DNA from 3 places in the Paenibacillus sp. IHB B 3084 genome. Region 1 is predicted to be linked to each of the others. Evidence: riboswitches for the same ligand, from Rfam matches in the RefSeq annotation. Region 1 holds a riboswitch; each other region holds the start of a gene.
What was found. Region 1 has a riboswitch for cyclic di-AMP ahead of ASL14_RS26415 (3D domain-containing protein). Riboswitches for the same ligand answer to the same signal wherever they lie in the genome.
Positions count from the first base shown of each region.

Region 1 (7,452 bases):
CCAAACGTGCTGCTCTCCACCCTGTTGAAAAGGAGCACGGCCCATAACCGTAACATGCCCAAAATACTGCTCTTCCAAATGATATGTTGTATCATCCAGCTCCAGAATCGTTGGCACTTCCTCCGGGTTGTCCAGTCTGCCGTCGATGGCCTGGTACAGTCCAAATTGCAGCGTTTCCCGTTCCTCAATGTGAAGGTAGCTAACTTGATTACCATCCTGAAGCGTCAAAACAACGGCATTCCGAGCACGGTTGTGTACTCGGCCTACCACTTCATATGTGACAAGAGACACTTCACAGATATCGCCCGGATTTAAATGAAGCATGCTTTTTTCCGCTTTTGGCGGCTCCGGCTTGGCAAACAGATTTGAAATGCGTTTCCATACACCCATGATGATTCCCCCTGCTTTTCTTTAGCCTAGAAACATGCCGCAATGATCAAAGCACCGACCAGATGCAGCGTACCTGAAAACAGACCAAAGCCAATTTTGCCTTCCTGCGTGCCTTTATCCAGATCAAGCTGTGCCCAGTACCGAAGCAAGAGACGAACGATAACTTCCAAAACAAACAGAATGACAAAAGCGATCACAGAATACACAAGCGCCTCCAGCAAATTGTTAGCTGTAGCAATCGAGCTTGACAAAATATACCCTTGTGCAAACAGCTTCATAATTAACCGGACCGTTACGGCCATATTACCGGCTTTCACTTCTGCAAAATCCTTATACTTCGTAAATAAAGAATCAATGTACATCAATACGAACAACAAAACGGCACCCGCGCCAGTCCATACAAGCATCGCTTTCATCGTTTCTAAAAAATGCATTTCATACCATCCTCCACATCTTCTTGACCTTCATATATGTTGATTCACGCCTCCAGGCAGGGAAAAGCGAAGGAGAAAACGGTTCCCCTTCGCTTCCTTTGCAGCCACGCAGGCGGCCATGCTTATAACCTTATTTATTATCGTATTGCTTCAACAAAGCGGCAAGCTCATCGTCCACGGCGCTTTTCTTATCAAGCTCCTTAAATTCCTCATCCAGCGATTTTTCCTTAGAGGACATTTCGTTGCTTGCTTCAGCACGCGCTTCTGCTTGCAGCATTTTTTCTTCCATACGCTTCAGCCCAGCAGTTGCCGTATCGGAGCTAAAACCGTTCATCGCTTTGTTAATTTCTGTTTGCGCTTTGGCTGCATTATAACGGGCAACCAGCGTTTCACGCTTGTTCTTCATTTCCGTCAGTTGTCTGCGCATTTCATCCAGCTTACCACGCAGGTTATCGGCTGCCGCTTTATTCTGCTCGTAGCCCGTCTTGAACTCGGTCATTTTTTGCTCAGCAGATTTCTTTTCTTCCAACGCACGGCGAGCCAGATCCACATTTTGCGCTTTTGCTGCCGTATGAGCCTGCTCTTCACGTTTTTTCACCAAAGCGGCCTGCTCTTCATATTGCTGTTTAAATCTCTTCTCAATGGCAATCTGAGCGGCTACCGCTTTCTCTGCATCTTCCAAGTCCTCTTGCATATCACGAATGTATTGATCCGTCATTTTAACTGGATCTTCGGCCTTGTCAATAATGGAGTTGATATTGGACATCGTAAGATCTCTTAAACGTTTGAAAATAGACATGTGAAGTTCCTCCTAGAGTTGAATGCTTAAATTTTAAGCTCTGTACACATGTTTACGCAAGCTTTGCAAATAGAGTTTCAAAAATATTATCCGATAAAGTACATTTAAAGTACATTCTAAAAACCACGCAAGTATGGCTCCGGGATATCCGCCTGTACTTTCAGATCCCGCGATGCATGCAACGCCCAATACGGATCGCGCAGCATGGCGCGCCCTATCGCTACCAGATCAGCTTCTTTTGCTGAATCACCCGCCGGGCATCCTCATAATCGTCCAGCAGACCGACAGCAATTACAGGTACATTCAGCTTTTCACGTATTTTATGTGCCAAATCCACCTGATATCCCGCTCGCGCAGATGGACCGCCGTTAGAACCAATCGGCCCCTCGCCACCAGAGGAGATGTGAAAAATATCCACACCTGCATCACGATATCGTTCCCCTATGCCCGCTATGTATTCCACATTATATCCGTTTTCGACATACTCTTTGGCGGATATCCGCATCAACACAGGCATATCAGACGGAAGTACCTCTTTAACAGCCTGAATCACTTCAACACCGAACAGCGATAGATCCTGTCCATACTCATCTTCTCTGGTGTTCGTTAAAGGTGAATGAAATTGATGGATCAGATAACCGTGAGCGCCATGAATTTCTACCGTATCAAACCCGGCTTCCACCGCGCGGCGCGCGCCTTCCTTATAAGCCTGAACCAGTTCCCTGGCTTCGGCTGTCGTTAAAGCATGCGGCTCCTTGAAACGTTCGCTAAAAGCTATCGAGGACGGTGCAACAGGCAAGTCGGTATCTTCAGCCTTTCGTCCGGCATGACCTAATTGAATTCCGATTTTGGCACCGTACTTGTGGACTTCCTCCACTATTTTACGGTATGCAGGAATATGCTCGTCACTCCAAATGCCCAGATCATGATCTGTAATACGTCCATCCGGGTGGACCGCCGTCATTTCCACAATAATCAGCCCGGTACCACCTACTGCCCGGCTAACATAATGGACATGATGCCAATCATTTGGCTTTCCATCTTTGGCCTCCACACTATATTGGCACATGGGGGGCATTACAATCCGATTTTTTAAAGAAAGTCCCTTTAATTGATAAGGAGTAAACAAGTCGGTCACTTTTATCCATCCTTCCTTTAATTCCAACTCTGTACAATATGAATTGCAACCTCATTATACACCAGCTATCACTGGATACCGAATCCATTAAAAGGCTAAAACTTGCGAAAATGCTGTTGTTTTCGGTCAGGTTTAATAGAATATGTGCGTTTAGCTTCGAGATCTGCACTTACATCCGTATTGTGCTGCATTTCCACTCAACCATTCAATAGTCTAACCTGTTCAGCAGCATAATTTCAACATGGCAGGTACATAATAAATGAAAGCAACAGGGGTACCACTGCACGGAAAGGGGGATACATATGCCGTACAGGGGAATATTGCCAATCATGGCACTGTTACTAGCATTTTCGAGTTTTCCCGTTCACGCGGATGCGCCTCCCGATACCGGAACGACTCATCCCAAGGAAGCGGTTGTTGTTTCTTCAGCACAAAAGAGCAGACAACGAGCCACTCCCACATTAGCTATGCTTCGAAAAAAACATTCGGATATTTTTAAAATGTGCGGCCCGCATACGCAGCAAATTGCCCTGACTTTTGATGACGTGCCTGATTCACGGTATACGCCGCAGGTTCTGGACATTTTGCACGCGAATGGTATCAAAGCCACCTTCTTTATCGTCGGTCACCGTGCGGAAAAACACTCGGGCATGATTCGCCGTATCGTACGTGAAGGCCATGCCTTAGGCAACCATTCCTATACCCATCCGGATTTTAGGAAGGCTTCACCGGAACGCTTTCGCAACCAGATTAAGAAAACAGAACATATTTTGGAGGCCACCGTTGGCTTTCGACCCAAGCTGATTCGCCCGCCTTATGGTGAAATTACGGAGCCTCAGATCCAGTGGGCGCGTAGTCACGGCTACATGATTGTCAATTGGAACGTAGACTCCCTCGATTGGAAGGGACTGAGTAAAACACAAATTCAGCGTAATGTGATCCCGGCTACCGGACCAGGCTCCATCATTTTAATGCACGCAGGCGGTGGTCAAAGCTCCAACCTGAAAGGCACTGTTCAATCCCTGCCGGGTCTTATTCAAGCGCTGAAAGCCAAGGGGTACAAATTTGTCACGGTTCCACGGCTACTTCACACCTCGGAGCGGAAATAATAGTAAAAGGGCTGTCTTACCAGCAGATGCATTCTGCTCGTCAAGATAGCCCTTTTTTAATCGACAAAGCCCATATGAATCAGGACCGGCGATTAAGTTATTTGATATTGGTTTACATAATATATATTATGTAAATATAATTCATTGGTTTATACAGACTATTTATCAATGACGTACAGCTTCACATTTTGGAAACCAAAGTCACTCACAAAAGATGGGCTACCCGGAATGAAAATATCAATCCGTTTCCCCGTAATGGCACTGCCCTTATCGCGAGCTACCGCTATAAAAGATTGATCCGGCAGCCCTGGATGGGAATAGCCTGTAACCAGCACTTTCGTACCCAACGGAATTACATTCGGGTCTACGGCAATCGTACCGAGTTTAAGCGGATTTCCGAAATAGTCTACTGCTCCCCATTTTCCATTTTCACTGGCTGCTGCGGAATACGCTGTGGCCTTCACATCAACTACTTTGCTGTAGTTAAATGTTTTACCCCATGCTTCAACCTGTTGATCGTCACCCGCCGGCGCTTTCTCGGACAAAAGCTGAGGCTTCGAATCCGAAGCGACTTTTACCTTGTTCTCGTCCGGAACCTTAATTTGTACTCCTGCATATATATTGCTGGCAGCAACATCCGGGTTCTCCTTTTGCAGATCCTCTACAGATACCCCGTAACGCTGAGCAAGCAAAAAGAAGGTATCACCTTCCTTGGCGGTATGAAGCGAAGCGGCGTCGGCTACCCCTGCTGTCTGTGCCAATCCTGCGATAGCTGCGGCCAGCACTGCAAATTTCATTGTTTTTCCAATACGTTTCAGATGTTTCAAAAGATATGTACCTCCTCTAATATGCCTGCGAAGTTAGCTGTCGGATTCGGACTCAGGAGAAGCCCTATGCTAATGCAATTCACCCCTAGGCACCTTCCATCCATTCGTATGAAGACGGATCAGAAGTGACTGCCGTTGTTACGTCCCCCGCACTTCCCATGGTTTTGGGTCCCGCATTCAGCGTCTGTCGTTGCTGTCTGCTGCCCAGGTAAGTTTTGGCTCACTGCATAATATCACAATTTTGTAACCTTATCTGCATGAAAATGTTGGGAACCTTGAACATCATACTACATCTGTTACAATTTTGTCATCATGAAATCGAAATCAGTTACAAAAATCTGAACGAGGATGACAAAAAAAGAAAAAGCCCTCCCGTCAAACTTCCACCGCGGAGGGCTTGCTTCATAGCCTTTACAAGCTCATTTCTTACAAAACCTTGGCAAGAAAATCCCGGGTACGATCATGGCTTGGTGTACCAAAAACCTGCTCCGGTGTACCTTGCTCCACAATTTGACCGTTATCCATAAAGATAATGCGGTCTCCTACCTCGCGTGCAAAGCCCATTTCATGCGTTACGATGACCATCGTCATGCCACCCTCAGCCAGCTTCTTCATCACGTCCAGCACCTCTCCGACCATTTCAGGGTCCAAGGCGGAGGTCGGCTCATCGAAGAGCATCACATGCGGCTGCATCGCCAAGGCGCGTGCAATTGCAATCCGCTGTTTCTGTCCACCGGACAACTGGTTTGGATAGGTGTCTTTTTTGTCTTCAAGTCCAACGGTACGCAGCAGCTCCAACGCAATTTTCTCTGCTTCCTTTGCTGACTGGCCTCTAACCTGAGTCGGCGCAAGCGTCAAATTTTGCAGTACTGTTTTGTGTGGGAACAGATTGAAGTGCTGAAACACCATGCCCATTTTCTCACGAGTTGCATTAATGTTGTGACCGCGTGCCGTAATCGGTTCACCCTCAAACAGAATCTCCCCGTCAGTCGGCTGCTCCAGCAGATTCATACAACGCAAAAATGTGCTTTTTCCCGAACCACTCGGGCCAATGACGACAACAACCTCGCCTTTGGCAATATCTATATCAATGCCTTTTAAAATTTCATTTTTGCCGAACGATTTACGCAGTTGTTTAACGGTGATCACTGGCTCTCAACTTCCTTTCCCATAAACCCAACAGCTTCGACAAGCTGAATGTCATTACAAAATAAATAGCGGCCGCGATGACGAACGGACTTAATCCTTCGTAGGTGATGTTCTTAATGACTTGAGCCTGATACATAATATCCACCATACCGATGGTAGAAATGATGGAGGACTCTTTAATAATCGTAATAAACTCATTGCCGATCGCAGGCAGTACAGACTTGAACGCTTGCGGTAAAATGACGTGACGCATAGCTTTGCCTCGTCCCATACCGAGTGAACGGGCTGCTTCCATCTGACCACGGTCCACTGCCTGGATACCTGCACGGAAAATTTCAGCCAGATATGCCGAGCTATTCAGAGATAACGTAATAATACCGGACTGAAGTGGCGTAAAATTAACGCCCAGCGTCAAAGCAACCCCATAATGGATGATCATAAGCTGTACCAGCATAGGTGTACCACGCAGCACCTCCACGTAGGCTGTACCCAACCACTCAATGATACGTACACCGCTCATCCGCAACAGAGAAATGATCAGACCAATGATAAATCCGAACAGTACCCCGAGGGCGGACAGCAACAATGTGTAGCCGATACCCGTAACGTAAAAACTGCGATATTTCCAAAATATATCCACAATGTTGTTGGATGAAACCTGTCGATCCGCAGAGAGCGCACTCGCTTCCGTGGAAAACTTTTCAATAGACCCGTCTGCTTTCAGGCGAGCCAACGTTTTATTTACAGATGCCAGCAGTTCAGTATTTCCTTTACGAATACCTACAGCCGTTTCTGCTCCTGCTTCCTCAGGCACCGCCTTGGCAAGTGTTACAGTGCCATCCAATGTGTATCCTTTAGCGACAGTGTCTTCAATCACGACAGCGTTAATACGCTGTGTCCGAAGCTGGAGCACCAGGTCGGAGATTTTATCCAGCGAAGTTACAGAGACATTGGGCACTTTTTGAGCAATCTCTTCCTGAATACTGCCCTTTTGTGCGCCGATCTTCTCGCCTTTCAAAGCAGCCATCGTCGGATATTTGTCCTTATCCTCCGGACGTACCATAATGACTTGCTTGGAGTGGTAGTATACATCCGAAAATCAATGCTCTTTCTGCGTTCATCCGTTGGTGTCATACCAGACAGTACCAGGTCTACACGACCACTTTGCAGTGCAGGCAGTAAGGAGTCAAAGCTCATGTCCTCAATAACCAGCTCTGCACCCAGATCCTTGGCAATTTCATTGGCAATATCAACGTCAAAGCCTACAATGGTATCCTTACCGTTAATTACTTTATGAAACTCATACGGCGGAAAATCGGCACTCATGCCGAGTACAAGTTTTTGCTGTGTCTTCGCTTCCGTTCCGTATGCAGTGAGCATAGGAAGACCAGCCAGCAGCAAGATAACCGCCGTCAAAATCAGGGCGGTAAAACGATATGCCTTTTTCAATCTTTTTTTCTCTCCTTAAATTCTTTATAATAAATAAGATTGTGTCATTATAAATGAATATGCATGAATATGCAATGAATGTTATAGTACAATTTCAGCATACCTGACGTAATACCTACATTTCAGCTTTTACAAAGGAGTTTTTCCATGAATAACA
Region 1 covers NZ_CP013206.1:1,449-8,900, forward strand. The annotation lists gene ASL14_RS26390 (DUF4178 domain-containing protein) at 1-390, opposite strand, end outside; gene ASL14_RS26395 (DUF350 domain-containing protein) at 417-824, opposite strand; gene ASL14_RS26400 (PspA/IM30 family protein) at 955-1,623, opposite strand; partial or broken gene ASL14_RS26405 (NADH:flavin oxidoreductase/NADH oxidase) at 1,740-2,761, opposite strand; gene ASL14_RS26410 (polysaccharide deacetylase family protein) at 3,064-3,870, shown strand; gene ASL14_RS26415 (3D domain-containing protein) at 4,029-4,697, opposite strand; cyclic di-AMP (ydaO/yuaA leader) riboswitch at 4,705-4,877, opposite strand; gene ASL14_RS26420 (amino acid ABC transporter ATP-binding protein) at 5,124-5,846, opposite strand; gene ASL14_RS29770 (amino acid ABC transporter permease) at 5,833-6,486, opposite strand; partial or broken gene ASL14_RS29775 (transporter substrate-binding domain-containing protein) at 6,598-7,226, opposite strand; gene ASL14_RS26430 (M20 family metallopeptidase) at 7,443-7,452, shown strand, end outside.

Region 2 (7,452 bases), on a different replicon from region 1:
ATATTTTGATCAATCAGAAAATTTTGTCCCAAACTCTTTTTGAACGAAAACCCGTGCCGCTGAATAATCTCCTTCGTGCGCCGCGGTGTTGCTATATCTTGAATCCCTGTCATACGGATATCACAATCCTTCACTTTCAATTTGTGCCAGCGCACCGGCAAATTCCTCACGGCTGATCTGGAACACAGCGAGCCGTTTATGTAGCTGCTTACCGTTACAGTAACCAATACCCAGCACATTACCCAAAGCCATACGCCGTGCAGCAGCATTTGGGTGGGTGATAAGTCCGGCGTCAATCAGATCGGCCCAATCGATTAGAGGATCAGCCCCTTCCACCGTCGTATGCACCCGTGCGAGAGCGTGTCTGATCGCTTCAGGCGAGGCATTCTCTACGCCAATATCCCCTTTGCGCGTCGCTTCCGCCTCTGGTATAAAGGCCTGCTTGCAACCGGGCACCTTGGAGGCGATAATTTTGCGGATGCGCTCCCCTGCATGATCGGGATCGGTCAAAATAATGACACCCCGCCGCTCCTGTGCCAACGCAATTTTGCGCAACGTCATTTTATTGATGGCGGAGCCGCCCGTTTCTATCGTATCCGCCTCGACAGCACGGCGAATAGCCACCGTATCATCCCGGCCCTCTACCACGATCACTTCCTTGATCATTTGCGTTTCCCTCCACTACTACACAGTAAGCTATATTCATCTTTCCCTGCTTTTGAAAACAAAATAAGAAGAGGATATCCTCTTCTTAGCATGGCATAACTATGATGTTAATAGTATCGCATTGACCCAAACATATACAACACGTTTTTAGTTCATTTCAGGCTTCACTGGTCCAATCACATATACGGTTTTTCCGTGCTTCCGACCAAACTGATTGGCTTGACTCAAACTCTCATAATACACATCGATTTTGTGGCCTTTAATCGCGCCACCGGTATCCTCCGCACGGCGGAAGCCCACCCCTTCAATATACACCCACCAGCCGATTGGAATCACACTTGGATCGACAGCAATGGTGCGCCCTTCCGTGACACGCGTGCCGGATGCGGTACGTGTACCGATACCTGACTCCTGTGAGGAATACGCCGTCATGGAGACGTTTTGTAATACTTTACTGTATTTGAAATTCACACCTGCTTTACGGACAGCATTGCCCGAACTAACCCGTGTTGCCTTAACGGCATCTTCGGGACCGACGGAAGCAGCCAGAACGACCGGTTTTTTCTTCGTTCCTACCGCAATCACCTTATCCACACGATTTTGCGCGACTTCCTTGTTTACCAGTTGCTTGGATACCAATTTTCCGTCATGGTATACCTTTTGAACATGCTGGACCACAACACCCGTTTTACCGCTTTGGATGACCCGATTATCGCCTTTATAGAGACTCGGATCGGCCGTTTTGATGACCTGATAAGGCACCTGTTGCTTCTGTTCGACCTGCTGTTTCTTCACACGGACGATTTTTATGTCCATGTTAGACGAAACAGAGGCATCCAGAGCAGGGTAAACTTTATCATTTGACGATAATTTATAGCCCGAGGTGCGAATGGCACCCTCTACTGTATTTTCTGTTGTGTACAACTTTTTCGTCTCATTGCCTGAGGATACTTTGACCTGATTGGCACGTTTGATAACTACGCGATCCCCATCCTGAACTGCTCCGTTCAGCGGCATCGAAACCGTATCATGCGGCTGAAGTGAAATCGAATGCTCTTTGAGCAAATCTTGGAGCTGGGATTCCCGGGTTTCTACCGCAGATGCCTTACCGTCGATGACAAAAAAGACCTGTTTTTTAGATTGAGTGTACACCAGAATTGAAATCATAATCGTTAGTGCGATTAGAAAAATAGCAACCAAAGCAGCCTGGCGCACATTTTCTTGCTTCCAACGCAATACGTAAGACATGCTGGATGAGCGTGACTCATGGGTCTCCTGTTTTTGGAAAATGCCCATTTCCTCCGTCCTCCTTACATAGCCCGCCGTCTGGAGTAAGACATAGTTGAGATTGACGTGACTATAACAGATTTTCTACAAGACAAGCCCGTACTGCGACTGTCCTGCACCATGTACCCGTCTTCGCGGCATGCTGTCCTCCCCTGTTTAATCACAGTATGATGACAGATTTTCTTTTATTCACAACAAAAAAAGCCAGAGAAAGAGACTAGAGAGCTCTTTCGTGGCTTCCGACATGTGCGAATATGCGGAAAAATCATGCACGAGATGGCTTCTCTCTTGTTACGCTTACGGGGTTAGCTGTCGGGTTCGGACGTAGAGAGACGCCCTAGCTTGGGTCAACCGCTCATGGCGGTCGCCTTCACATTCACCCCGAAGACCCAGAAAGAAATCGAAATACGGCCCCTCCACCTGTTCAATCCCATCCGGGAAAGGAATCTAGGTCGAGCCGGCTGGCGGAAGAGACGCTCCCTTCTTGCCCATACACCGGACGTACTGTAAGCCATATCGGTTCCCCCGTTCCCTGTAAAAGGGACTCAGCGAGACTGGTTCATGAAATGAGCTGTTGGTGTTTACATTCAAACAACAATTCACTGAAAAGATGATATCCTGTTTCTATGCATGTTGTAAAGCAGGTTTCAAGTACATTTTCTACAATATTAGGTTAAAATATTGTAATATTCTCGAGTTTCCTGCAACAAATTCATGATTAGCTTCGTCTATCTCATTATTTTGATTGATTTCTTCACTTTTTTACTTAATGTCAAATCGTTCCAAGGCATTTTGGGTCGTTATTGACACTAATTCCTCCACCGCTATTCCCTTGATTTGGGCTGCGGCCTCTGCGACCAGTCCCACATGTGCGGACTCATTTCGCTTCCCGCGGAACGGATGCGGTGTCAGGTAGGGCGCGTCCGTTTCAATGAGCAGACGTTCCAGCGGCACCTGTGCCAGTACCTCCTTTGGCTGCTTGGCATTTTTGAACGTTATCGGCCCGCCAAAGGAGAGGTGAAAGCCCATATCCAGCACCATTTTAGCCGTCTCCCAGCTCCCGGAAAAGGAGTGCATCACTCCGCCTACCTCACTCGCTTTTTCTTCACGCAAAATCTTAACAATATCTTCATGCGCATCCCGGTTATGGATGACAATAGGCATGTTCAGCTCACGAGCCAGTCCAATCTGGTTGCGTAGCACCCGATGCTGTACATCCTTCGGCGACGTGTCCCAATAATAATCCAGGCCAATCTCTCCGATCGCCACGACTTTTTTATGACTGCATAACGATGCAATCCATTCCAGATCCCCCTCCTGCATCGTGATCGCATCCTGTGGATGCCATCCAATTGCCGCATAAATAAAATCATACGTTTCGGCCAATTTCATGGTAGACGGAATGGTCTCACGGTTAAATCCGATATTAATCATTCGGGTCACTCCCGATTCGACAGCGCGTGCTATAACTTCTTCGCGGTCTTCGTCAAATTGCGGCGCATCCAAATGAGTGTGAGTGTCGAATAAATTCAAGTTTTTTTGTCTCCTTTATTACTTTATTTGGCATATAATTGTCTATTGTTTGACAAAATAATTCCTTATTTCGGCAGGAAGCTTGTCCTTTACCCCATCCAATTTGTTTTGGGGATAATACATGTGATATTTTCCCCGGTGAATGCCGCTAATGGAGCGCACAATTTCCGACACTTCGGAAATTTCTCTCACTTCTCCTTTACGTCCCAGCAGTAAAATCTGGTTGTCCGTCGAGCCACCCTGCCGAAACACATCATAAGGAAGATCCGTCGGAAAATCAATTTCCAGATCATATTCCGGATGCAGACCAGCCAGCTCCAGCGCTGTCCGAATGTTGTCAATGGTATCTGTATCCATATTTTCGATCTCTACATATTTATACAGCTTGCGATCCATAAAACGGGCACTCAAATCGCTTAAAATCTCGTCCTTTTCCCGTTTCCACTGACTGAACACTGTCTGAATCAAAGACTCGTCGAGCATCAGATATTGTTCCACCGTAAGCTCTCCCCGAAAGAGGTCCGGCAACGGCTCCAGCAGAAAACTAAACTCATATCCGTTTCTAAATAGCTCCTTCGCCCGCTTGAAAATTTTACGTAATAAAATTTCCGAGCTGCGTGTCACAGGATGAAAATAAATTTGCCAATACATCTGATAGCGCGACATCAGATAATCCTCTACCGCATGCATGCCTGACTCCTTCACAACAATTCTTCCATTATGAGGACGCAGCAACCGTAAAATACGATCCAAATCTATGGTGCCATAATTGACGCCTGTTGAGTGCGCATCCCGCAGCAAATAATCCATACGGTCCGCATCCAGTGGGCTTGTGACCAGGTTTACGACAATCGGCTTGTCGTACGTTTTGGCAATTACCGCAGCCACCTTCGCAGGAAGCTCCTCATCGACTTGCCGCAGCACAGCGTTAATCTCTGTATTCCCCAATACAATCCGGCATGTCCAATCCTCGTGATTCATATGAAAGGCTTCTTCTATAGAATGGGAAAACGGGCCATGCCCCACATCGTGCAACAAAGCTGCACACAGCGCGACTAAACTTTCTTCCTTCGGCCAATCGGAAAATTCATCGCGTTCAAATTGGGAAATAATACGCCGTGTAATTTCGTACACACCTAGCGAATGCGAAAATCGACTATGCTCCGCTCCATGAAACGTAAGATAAGATGTACCCAACTGCCGAATACGACGCAAGCGTTGGAACTCTGGAGTATTGATCAAACGCCATATCACTGTATCCTGAACATGGATATAGTTATGTACCGGGTCCTTAAAAACTTTTTCTTCACTGAGTGGCTGGTGCAAGATATCAACTCCTTTAATATTCTGAATAATGGATTAAGATACAATAAAATCCTAAACGATTCCCTTCATTCGACATTGTTTGTCGTAATATGTCGAATTATAGATTTTCGGCATTTCCAAATCGACAAATGGCTTAAATCATCAATAAAATAAGGTAATACACACGCATCATGCTCTTTATTCTAAATACTTTTGCATAATTAATCTGTTAGCTCATTTTTAAGGTTGACTGTTTTGGGAATCGTTGGTATAGTAAATATCAGAAAAGAGAAAAATTTGTCGAATCATGACACTTATATTATTTTGAACGGCGAGAGGAGCCTGATTTATTATGATGAAATCCACTGGTATTGTAAGAAAAGTTGACGAGCTCGGACGTGTTGTTATTCCAATCGAATTGCGCCGCACATTGGGTATTGGCGAAAAAGACGCTTTGGAAATTTATGTTGATGGCGAACGCATTATGCTCAAAAAATACGAGCCTGCTTGTATCTTCTGCGGCAACGCCGAGAACGTAATTTACTTCAAAGGTAAAATTGTTTGCCAAGATTGCATCTCAGAAATTCCAACACCTGTGACAAACTAAGATTTTTAGTATATAATAGACTTATAAGAGATTGTTAATTCTAACCTTTTTCATATATACTCCTTGTTGCCTTCCACGGTTTGAACCCAACCGTTGGAAGGCCCTTTTTTTGTTTCGGGAAGTTTTCATAAAAGCGCGTTATATACATCCCTTTTGGAAATGGAGCGGTCGGTAGCTGTACACTTCATAGCGTCCTTGCGTGTCAGCCCTTCTGTCTCATAATGCGCAACGTGGGCCTCCAAAGATAAGGACTGCCACCATGCCTGACGCTCCTCTTCCTCTTCTGCTTCGTTTTTCCCTTCAACTACCAGGCAATATTCACCAAGCGGTGGATGCTCCTCCAGTCTGGCAAGGCATTGCTCCGCCGTTCCTCGTATCCATTCCTCATGCAGCTTGGTCAACTCACGTGCAAGCACCACTCTGCGTTCCCCCAGTGTTTCCTTCAATACCGTCAATGTCCGTGCAATACGATGAGGGGATTCATAAAACAGGATCGTGCCGTGAGATACCTGAAATGACTGTAGCAGCTTCTCCAGATCCTTTTTCTCCCGTGGAGGGAATCCGGCAAATGTAAATCTTTCCGTTTTCAGTCCGGAGGCAATCAAAGCTGATAAGGCTGCGTTCGCCCCAGGAATAGGAATAACGCTAATTCCCACTTCCAACGCCAGCTTGACCAGATCCGAACCCGGGTCCGAAATGGCCGGCAGACCTGCATCGCTAACCAATGCTAAATTTTTTCCCTCCATTATATAACGTATCAGCTCAGGCCCACTGGCAGCTTTATTATGTTCATGATAGCTGAATAGCATTTCCGGCGTGATGTCAAAATGTGTGAGCAGTTTGCGCGTCTGCCGCGTGTCCTCCGCCGCTATAATACTGCACGATTTTAAGGTGCTAACCGCCCTAAAGGTCATATCATCCAGATTACCAATCGGTGTCGCAACGAGATACAGCTTGCCCCGTTCTTCTCCGCTGGTTATAAAACTTTTTTGCACCGCTGCCTTCACAGTAAATCCCCCTTGCTTACTTCTCCATAGATATCCCTTATTTCCTGAGTATAATTCCCATTCTCCTGATATACAATGAGCGGGGGCAACAGACGAACCTCCGGCTTACCATCACATAGCGCCTCGATGAGCACCATATTCGCCTCCATATGAGCTCGTGGGTGGACAAACCGAATCCGTTTCGGCTCCAATCTGTTGGCACGCATCAGTGTTATAATCTCACCTAGCCGTTGCGGGCGATGAACCATCGACACTTTTCCACCATTACGGACAAGCCGTGTACACGCCTGAATGACCTCTTCCAGTGTACAATGCACCTCATGGCGCGCAATCGCCTGATGAGGGTTTAACTTGATATCACTGCCGTTTAGCGGCATATAGGGGGGATTTACCGTAATTGCATCATATACACCATGCCCCGTGATTTGAACCAGCTCGCGCAGATCCCCTTCCCGAATCTGAATCGCTGCCTCCAGTCCATTCAGACTGACGCTGCGTCTAGCCATATCAGCCAAGCGCGGTTGAATCTCAATTCCTTCGATAGCCGCTTTAGTTCGTGTCGTTAGCAGCAGGGGGACGACCCCGTTGCCTGTACACAGATCCAAAATTTTCCCACGCTGCGGAATACCGGCAAACCGCGCCAGCAAAACCGCATCCATGGAAAAGCTGAACACCTCATCACTTTGGATAATACGCAAATTATGTGACAATAGATCGTCAATTCGTTCAGACTTCTGTTCATTTTCGTACATAGCGGTCTCCCATCCTTTTACCCCAAATCGTTCTGAAACCATACTTCCTTACAAAAAAGCCGTAGGCACCTTGCTCCTACGGCTTGTTTTTATTTATTCAAAAATGACAGACAGAAAAGGCAATCGCCTTCCGTTCGCAAATGTCCGTAATACACGTTGCATATATGAAATCCTTCATGATACAGCCTTGCCAGATTGTCGTGGCCTTCGCCCACAACCTCACCCGTTTCCTCTTCATCCTTAATGACGATCGGAGGAGAAAGTTTCGGCCTTTTTGCCGTCTTTTCTTCTCTGG
Region 2 covers NZ_CP013203.1:2,574,227-2,581,678, forward strand. The annotation lists gene rsmA (16S rRNA (adenine(1518)-N(6)/adenine(1519)-N(6))-dimethyltransferase RsmA) at 1-113, opposite strand, end outside; gene rnmV (ribonuclease M5) at 121-666, opposite strand; gene ASL14_RS11995 (resuscitation-promoting factor) at 814-1,962, opposite strand; cyclic di-AMP (ydaO/yuaA leader) riboswitch at 2,232-2,514, opposite strand; gene ASL14_RS12000 (TatD family hydrolase) at 2,716-3,486, opposite strand; gene ASL14_RS12005 (HD domain-containing protein) at 3,529-4,812, opposite strand; gene ASL14_RS12010 (AbrB/MazE/SpoVT family DNA-binding domain-containing protein) at 5,144-5,398, shown strand; gene rsmI (16S rRNA (cytidine(1402)-2'-O)-methyltransferase) at 5,524-6,405, opposite strand; gene ASL14_RS12020 (tRNA1(Val) (adenine(37)-N6)-methyltransferase) at 6,402-7,157, opposite strand; gene yabA (DNA replication initiation control protein YabA) at 7,247-7,452, opposite strand, start outside.
Region 2: another riboswitch for cyclic di-AMP. It lies ahead of ASL14_RS11995 (resuscitation-promoting factor); the one in region 1 lies ahead of ASL14_RS26415 (3D domain-containing protein).

Region 3 (7,452 bases), on a different replicon from region 1:
AACCTGTAAAAATACCGAGCAACGTCGCAATAAAGGCAGCCGCAATGGCATGAGACAGCTTTTCCATGTCACTAAGGTCGGCTAGAGCGGCAATCAGACCTACGACGGCACCGAGTACCCCGAGCGTCGGAGCGTACATACCAGCCTGAGAGAAAATCAGCGCACCTGAGCGGTGTCGATCTTCAGTAGCATTAATGTCCTCCATCAGAACGTCACGTACGAATTCCTGATCATTACCATCAATAATCATACGCATACCGCCACGCATAAAGAGATCGTCGATCTCCTCTACCTTGGATTCCAGCGCTAACAGGCCTTCGCGACGGGTAATGGATGCCCATTCGGTAAACGTGCCGATGAGCTCTTTACGGTCCAAAAGCTTTTGTTCCGTGAAAATAACCTTGAACAGTTTTGGAATCCGTTTAATTTCTGCCATCGGGAAGGCCATAAAAATACTTGCTGCCGTTCCGACAAAAATAATCATGTAAGCAGCGGGATTGTTGACCAAGTTGATCACTGGCGCGCCTTTGAGAATCATCCCGACGACCAATGACATAATCCCGAGTACAAGTCCGATAATGGTTGAAATTTGCATGATACACCTCATCCATGAGAATAGATTTTGAATCCTTTCATGCCACCGGGGTCGTCCTTGCCCCAGGCACGTCATTACAAGACGGATTATAGTATTTATCGACAAAACTCTCTTTTTTGTTAAGTACGAATTTCCGGTATAATAAGGTGATTATCTAATGAATGGTGGAAGAATTGGAGGAAATGGCATGGGAGTGAAGCACGGACGGGAGTATGAACAAATTTTGAACGATTTGACAGAGGCTGTGGGACACATTCCGGATAGCTATGAATTTTTCGAAATGGAAGCAGAAGATTGGGACAGGCTGGACCCGGCAGGGCGTCAGGAAGTCAATGAAGCGCTGGCTGAAGACCTGTTTTATGCGCTGGGTACAGAGCCCGTTATCGCTGTGGGCAGCGGCGTTGTCATCTATGAACCGGAGCAGCACCGTATCTATGTGCTCATTGGGGATGAGGAGCTAACGTCGGTACCTTTGATTTGAACAGGTCCGTCTTATGGATTTATCAACGGGGCCGTGGTAATATGGACACCACTATATCGTAGTTTTGGTCGCATTCAAGCGGCTGAAAGGCTTCCGTATAAACGGGGAGGAGTCGTAACATGCCTTTTACACAAGAAGAGATTGAAGCACATCTGGAGAAGCTGGAGGGCTGGGAACTGGAGGAAGGACGCTGGATTGTCCGCAAATATAATTTTTCCAGTTTTATGAAAGGGATTGCATTCGTGGATGAAGTTGCTGCTATATCGGAAGCATTTAATCATCATCCATTTATTACGATTGATTATAAGACCGTGACCCTGCGCTTAACCTCCTGGGATGACGGTGGCATTATGGCCGTAGATATTAAGGAAGCCCAACAATATAATGAAGCTTTTGAGAAAATGCGTAGCAGTCATTGAGCTGATCATGGTCTGCCATATGATAAAAGCGCCTTCGATATACAACAATGCCGTTGTATGCCGAAGGCGCTTTTATCATTGAACACGAGGCTGGGGGTCAGGATGATATACCATACAATGAAACGGCTTTTTACCATCGGGAGTCTGACGTTCATAGGTATCCGTAATCTCAAATCCGGCTGCCTTGTAAGCCCGAATGGCGCGCCCATTCCAGGTCAGTACCTCCAGATCAATTTCATTCTCCGGGTTGCGTCGTCTGGCTTCCATGGCAATGGCACGGACAAAATCGGCGCCTCTGCCATGTCCACATAATTGGGGGTGCATTCCCAGACCCAGCCGGGTCACTCCAATCATCGGGAAATATTGAGCAAATCCGGTTAGCGTGTTCTCGTCATCCAGCACAGCAACATATTGCTCTTGGCGAAGCGTGGGGCTTCCAAATTCGACTTCAAGTGCCTTCATTTGTTCCCAAGGTAGCCAGCCGTATATGTTGTAGGGTGGATCATAGCGCCACTCACATATCGCAGCCGCCTGCTGTTCGTCCATCGGTACGATCCGGTAGTTAGATATTGAGGCCGGCATGTCTCCCCATCCTCCTTTTACAAGTACTTAAACCATTAACAACAGATTGTAGACAAGTTGCAGGGGATTGGCAAGCGGTGTTTATTTCATACCCAAGTCGGGTATACATTCAATAAGAAGGCTTTACTGTTCATATGCTCCCCCAGCCGTGACGGTAAAACCGACGATGTTCGCAAAATCTGAAACCTTTTGAGGTGTCAGTTCGTCAGTAACGATAACGTTTCTGATGTTGTGGACATAAAAAACCGCAATTCGATTCCGGCCAGAATCAAATTGCGGCTCAGGGTTAGTTTGCTGTTCGTTAGTTATTCTACGTTGTCGTCATCAGGAGTTTCAGAAGCTACAGCGTGGTAAGCGTCTGTGCTCATAATTCTTTTTGCACCGACATAGCGGTTAGCGTAATAGTTTTCGTCCAGTGAGCTAACAACTACACCACGTGAAGATGAGGAGTGGGCAAATTTCCCTTCACCTACGAAGATACCTACATGGGAAATGCCTCTTCCTGTGGTGTTGAAGAACACCAGGTCACCAGGTCTCATTTCGTCGCGGGATACGGAAGATCCCATTTTGAATTGTGATCCGGATTGATGGGGCAGATTAATTCCTAGTTTGTGATATACATACATTGTGAAGCCGGAGCAATCGAACCCGTCGAGTGTAGTGCCTCCGCTTCTGTAGTTCGTTCCTTTGGCATCTTGGATGACCTGGTCCATCTTAGAGTCTGCAAATGCACTTCCTCCACCGAATGTAAAAGATGTAAAGGCAATGGCGAGACCCATGGCTGCGATCGTTAGCTTCTTCTTCAAAAAAAATATACCCCTTCCAATGCCTGCGAGGTTAGCTTAAGGATTCGGTAGAAGGTTCCCCTATGACCACTCTGTTGCGAGATCAATTCACCCAAACTGGTTCCCCCGCTTCCCAGGTGCCAGGAATTAGGCTTAACTTAAGATGTGCACCTTGGAGAGCAATATTCACGATAACGATGTTTTTAAGGTAAAGGTTACAATAAAGATTACAAAGTTGTTACTATCAGTTCACTGCGATTATTGTAACAAAGTCGGCTGGCTTTGGCAAATGTTTCATCGCAAAAAGTTACAAAAAAATCTGCTCCCTTTATCGCGGGAACAGATTTTGTTAAGAGTATTCAGTTATGTGCCGTTTGCCTGGATATGAATGGAGATGGATAGTTGTCTTTGGACAGCCAGAAATTGTTCGGGAGGAACGGAGTGAAGGTTCAACCTCTGCCGGAGATATCGGTATGCCATAGTCGGTACTGTGAACTGATGTGCCATAGCCTGACCAGACTGGTAACAAAATGATACGTTTGCTGGAGAATGAGTGCCAGCATACCAGTCCAAATCATCGCCATGGTGCCGAATAGACCAAGGACGAGCAGTACACCTGCACCGAGCAGAAGCGAAATACCGATAGCCGGGAGGATTTGGCGAAAGAAGGCAAGCAGCGACGATCGTATGGCGTGACCACCTACGGTGCCTAGCTGCATGTACAGGATGCACTGGCGGATGAACCAGCCATAAGCAATCCAACCGATGGCATAGGGCAGCACATGCAGGAGATAGGCCGGAGATTGCAGCGCCCCTGCCACGATAGGGTAGAGCTTAGGAGCCACCCAGAAAGCAGGGAGCAGCAGGAGTCCAAGCTCGATGACGTAATAGATCAGCGATGACAAGCCATGACGTTTCATTCCGCGGAAAAAGGACAGACTCTGTGGCTCGGTCGCATGGGTGTGCAGACTTTGGTATATTCCCGCCCGGATGAAGGGGGTAATCAGTGTACGCAGCACCGTTGCCCCCAGTAGTATCCACAGATACATATGAACCTCTTGGTTGTCCGTCAGGGCAATCTGGCTCTCCATCCAAAACAACGTCTGTCCCAGTTCATTTTGACCCTGATCGGGGTAGCGCAGCAGCAGGGGAGTAACGGCGGATTGTACCAGCCGATAGAGAAAAACGCCCCATAGCAGTCGATACAGAAACAGAATGATGACAATATAAAATTGTATGCGCACAAGCGCCCAGCCTTCTTTTATAACAGTACGCATCTATAGACACCTCACCATGACAGACTTCCAAGCAGTGTCTCCAGCAGCTTGGTTACACTTATGCTCCAACGGGTCTGGGTTTTTTCGTTCAGTTCGGCCTTCAGGCTGTTGTTGATATGCTTGTTCTCCAGCGCAATCGTGTACAGCGGATCAACAATCACATGGGAGACCGGAGATGCACCTTTTAGTCGATAGGTGGTGCTTTTGCCCGTTCCGTCCCATGCCTTGAATATCGTTGTGCCGTCCTTGAAGGTAAATTGAACAGGGACCTTGGGATAATCTGCCCCTTTTTTGCTGAGTGTAATGGTTGCTTCGTATCCGTTGGCCAGCTTGCGGTTCGTAATGCGATCCACTGAAAAATCCGCCATCTGGCCGTCGTATACATATTGTTCAAAATAGTGGCTCCACGAACGTCCGGTGACTCTTTCGACGATACGCTGAAAATTCTGCGAGGATGGATGCTTGAATCGGTAGGTCTGGACGTAGGTACGCATAATGCGATCCATTTTTTTCGCGCCGACCTGTCGTTCAATGCCACGCAGCACCAGCTTGCCCCGAGAATAGGCATTTTGTGCATATTTAGCAGCCGAGCCGTACTTCCAAGACTCACGGTTTAACGGCTGAGGGGATGATACCTGTCCAGACTGTAACGGCAAGTTAGGGATGAGCCCATATTCCTGCTCCATGAGTCGTTCCTCTGCATAAGAGGTAAAGCCTTCATCCAGCCATGGTTCCTCGAATTCGTTATTTGCCACCATTCCATAGAAATATTGATGCCCAATCTCATGAACGACCGTCCGCTCCAGACTATAGCCGGGATTCGGATTATCCGCCGCTGCAGCCGTAATGAGTGTGGGATACTCCATGCCCTCCGCGCCGCTGCCTGCTTTGGGTGGTACAACGATGGACAGGGTCGAGTATGGATAAGGCCCGTACCACTTGCTGTAATAGGAAAGGGCTGCCTTGGCTGCGCTCATATAGCGTCCCTTGAGCTCCTTGTGCGATGGGTCGAGATACAGCTTGATTTTGACACCCGGCACCTCAGCAGAGGAAAATGGTTCTTCTGCGGCTACAAAATTCGGTGAAGCGGCCCATGCAAAGTCGTGCACGTCATCGGCATAGAATTGATATATTTTTTGTCCATTTTGCCGGACTGCTCCACGGGTGGGAAATCCGGTTGCAGCCACGATGTGTGTTTCAGGCACTCGAATCCGCACACTGTAAATTCCGAAATCTGCGTAAAACTCGGAGTTTCCATGATACTGATGCAGATTCCAGCCTTCCTCGGCGCGTCCGCGCTGTCCTGCGGTTTCGTAGACGCTGAGTTTGGGAAACCACTGACCTGCCATGACAAAATCATCTGTTGCGCCCATACGTGCGAAGATGGCGGGTAGCTTTACCTCAAACTTCATATATAATGTAATGCTTTCACCGCCTCGGACCGGCTTGGGGAGACGTACCTTCATGAGCGAGCGGTCGTTCACGTTACCGTCATCCGGCTGCACGTATTGAGTCCGGTGCATGAGGGATAAACCGTCTTCCGTTTTAAGTTCAGTTAGTGTCATGGAGCCAAAGCCGTTCTTGGGCATGGTGTCGCCGCGCAGCTTGCCCCCGGATTCCTTCATGAAGGTGGTTTCCATGGAAGAGAAGGCATTGGGGTACAGATGCAGGTACAGATCGTTCACGGTTTTGGTGCCCGGGTGCTTCCATGTAAGCGTCTCAGTGCCCCGCAAAACCTGTCCTTTTTCCAGAGACACGTCAATGTGGTATTCCACCACACGCTTGCTAAGAATCTCCGAAGCGGGCTGTGAGGGACTTTTGGGAACGTCAGGCAGGATGTTTGCCCCCAGGGGCTTGCCCATATTAGGCGCAAGCGCAGACTTCGACTGGGAATCGTACATCGGTTTGCCCAAGGATTGCGAATTCGACTCGGATTGAGGCTGCCAGGCAAACCATAACGTCCCTGCGAGGAGACCGAGGGCTAGTGTAGACAATAAAACGATTTTGGTGCGTGCTGGGGTCATACAATGGATACCTCCCGTTGACAAGCATCTACAGCATGTATATGTTTGCTTTCGGGAGATTATTAGTTAAAATATTTATAGTGTAGAATGAGTGTCAAGACGGAAAATGGAGGCTTAGTGACGCATGAGTGAAAATCAACCGGACGGCAAAAAACAGATTGCACTGAACATTGTCAGTGGCAAGAGTAAACATAAGGGCTTCGGCGCAGGTTCAATCGACCTGAACAGCATGTCCCCGGTCATTATTGACCGCGGCGAGGCAAAAATTGATGTCGGTGCCATGCATGCCAAAAGTAAAGTAGAACGCGGGATTAAGTTTTCTACCAATAAAGAGGATGTACCGAACGGACGCCAGGTATGGCTGGTATGGGTAGCCGTGGACCGCACACCCGAAGGGCGTGTGTACGGTGGAGCGACTGCCTGTGAGATGCTGATTGACGACGAAGCCAAACGCGGCTGGAAAATCCTCGCCGATCACGTCAACCGTATGGATTACGCGCTCAAGCGCCGTTTTATGCTGGACGATCTCGGCAGCGAGGATAAAGCAGCGCTCAAAAGCCTGCTGATCTCGCATAACGAGGAATGGTGGGACGCTTCGCCTGAGGAATTGAAGCAGGCGCTGGAAGGGTAATAACTTTGGTTAGAGGCAGTTTTTCCATATTGGGGGGGAACTGCCTGCACAACGCACCTTTATTCCTCTGGATATTATCTATTGTGATCATACCTCTTCTGCCTATGAGTTGGTACAACTATGCATTGAAGCAAAGACAAGGTGAAGATTTTATTAATCGGTTAAAAGACGGCTTCTGAATGGATCAGGAGTCGTCTTTTTGTGCCTAGCAGCTTCTTCTATTTACATATTTCAGATATGCGTTAATAGTAGAAGAAAGCTGAAGCATATGTGTGGTTATTTGATTGATAGCGCCTTGACATCATAGAAAGGCATTCACTATAATTCAAATAGAAATCGGTTCCAAAACCCGGTTTTTATTTATTTCTTTTATGGAACCGGTTCCCAAAAGGGTGTAGTTAAGTCCTGTTCACTGTTTATGAATGTAATCTGTAAATAAGGTGGCGTTAGTAGAATGTTTAAATGGTTGAAAAAGAAAGCAACTCCACGTGTTGAAGAATTCGACATCGCAGCGCCAATTAAAGGACAAATTGTTTCCCTTGCAGAGGTTCCAGATCCTGCGTTTTCTACGAAGGCAATGGGGGACGGTATCGCTATTCATCCGTCTGAAGGAAAGGTTACGGCTCCTTTTACGGGCAAAGTGGTTCATGTGATGGAG
Region 3 covers NZ_CP013203.1:2,466,078-2,473,529, reverse strand. The annotation lists gene motA (flagellar motor stator protein MotA) at 1-595, opposite strand, end outside; gene ASL14_RS11620 (hypothetical protein) at 783-1,076, shown strand; gene ASL14_RS11615 (4a-hydroxytetrahydrobiopterin dehydratase) at 1,196-1,495, shown strand; gene ASL14_RS11610 (GNAT family N-acetyltransferase) at 1,571-2,077, opposite strand; gene ASL14_RS11605 (C40 family peptidase) at 2,383-2,883, opposite strand; cyclic di-AMP (ydaO/yuaA leader) riboswitch at 2,889-3,026, opposite strand; gene ASL14_RS11600 (hypothetical protein) at 3,312-4,139, opposite strand; gene ASL14_RS11595 (M1 family metallopeptidase) at 4,151-6,163, opposite strand; gene ASL14_RS11590 (YwhD family protein) at 6,288-6,794, shown strand; gene ASL14_RS11585 (PTS sugar transporter subunit IIA) at 7,249-7,452, shown strand, end outside.
Region 3: another riboswitch for cyclic di-AMP. It lies ahead of ASL14_RS11605 (C40 family peptidase); the one in region 1 lies ahead of ASL14_RS26415 (3D domain-containing protein).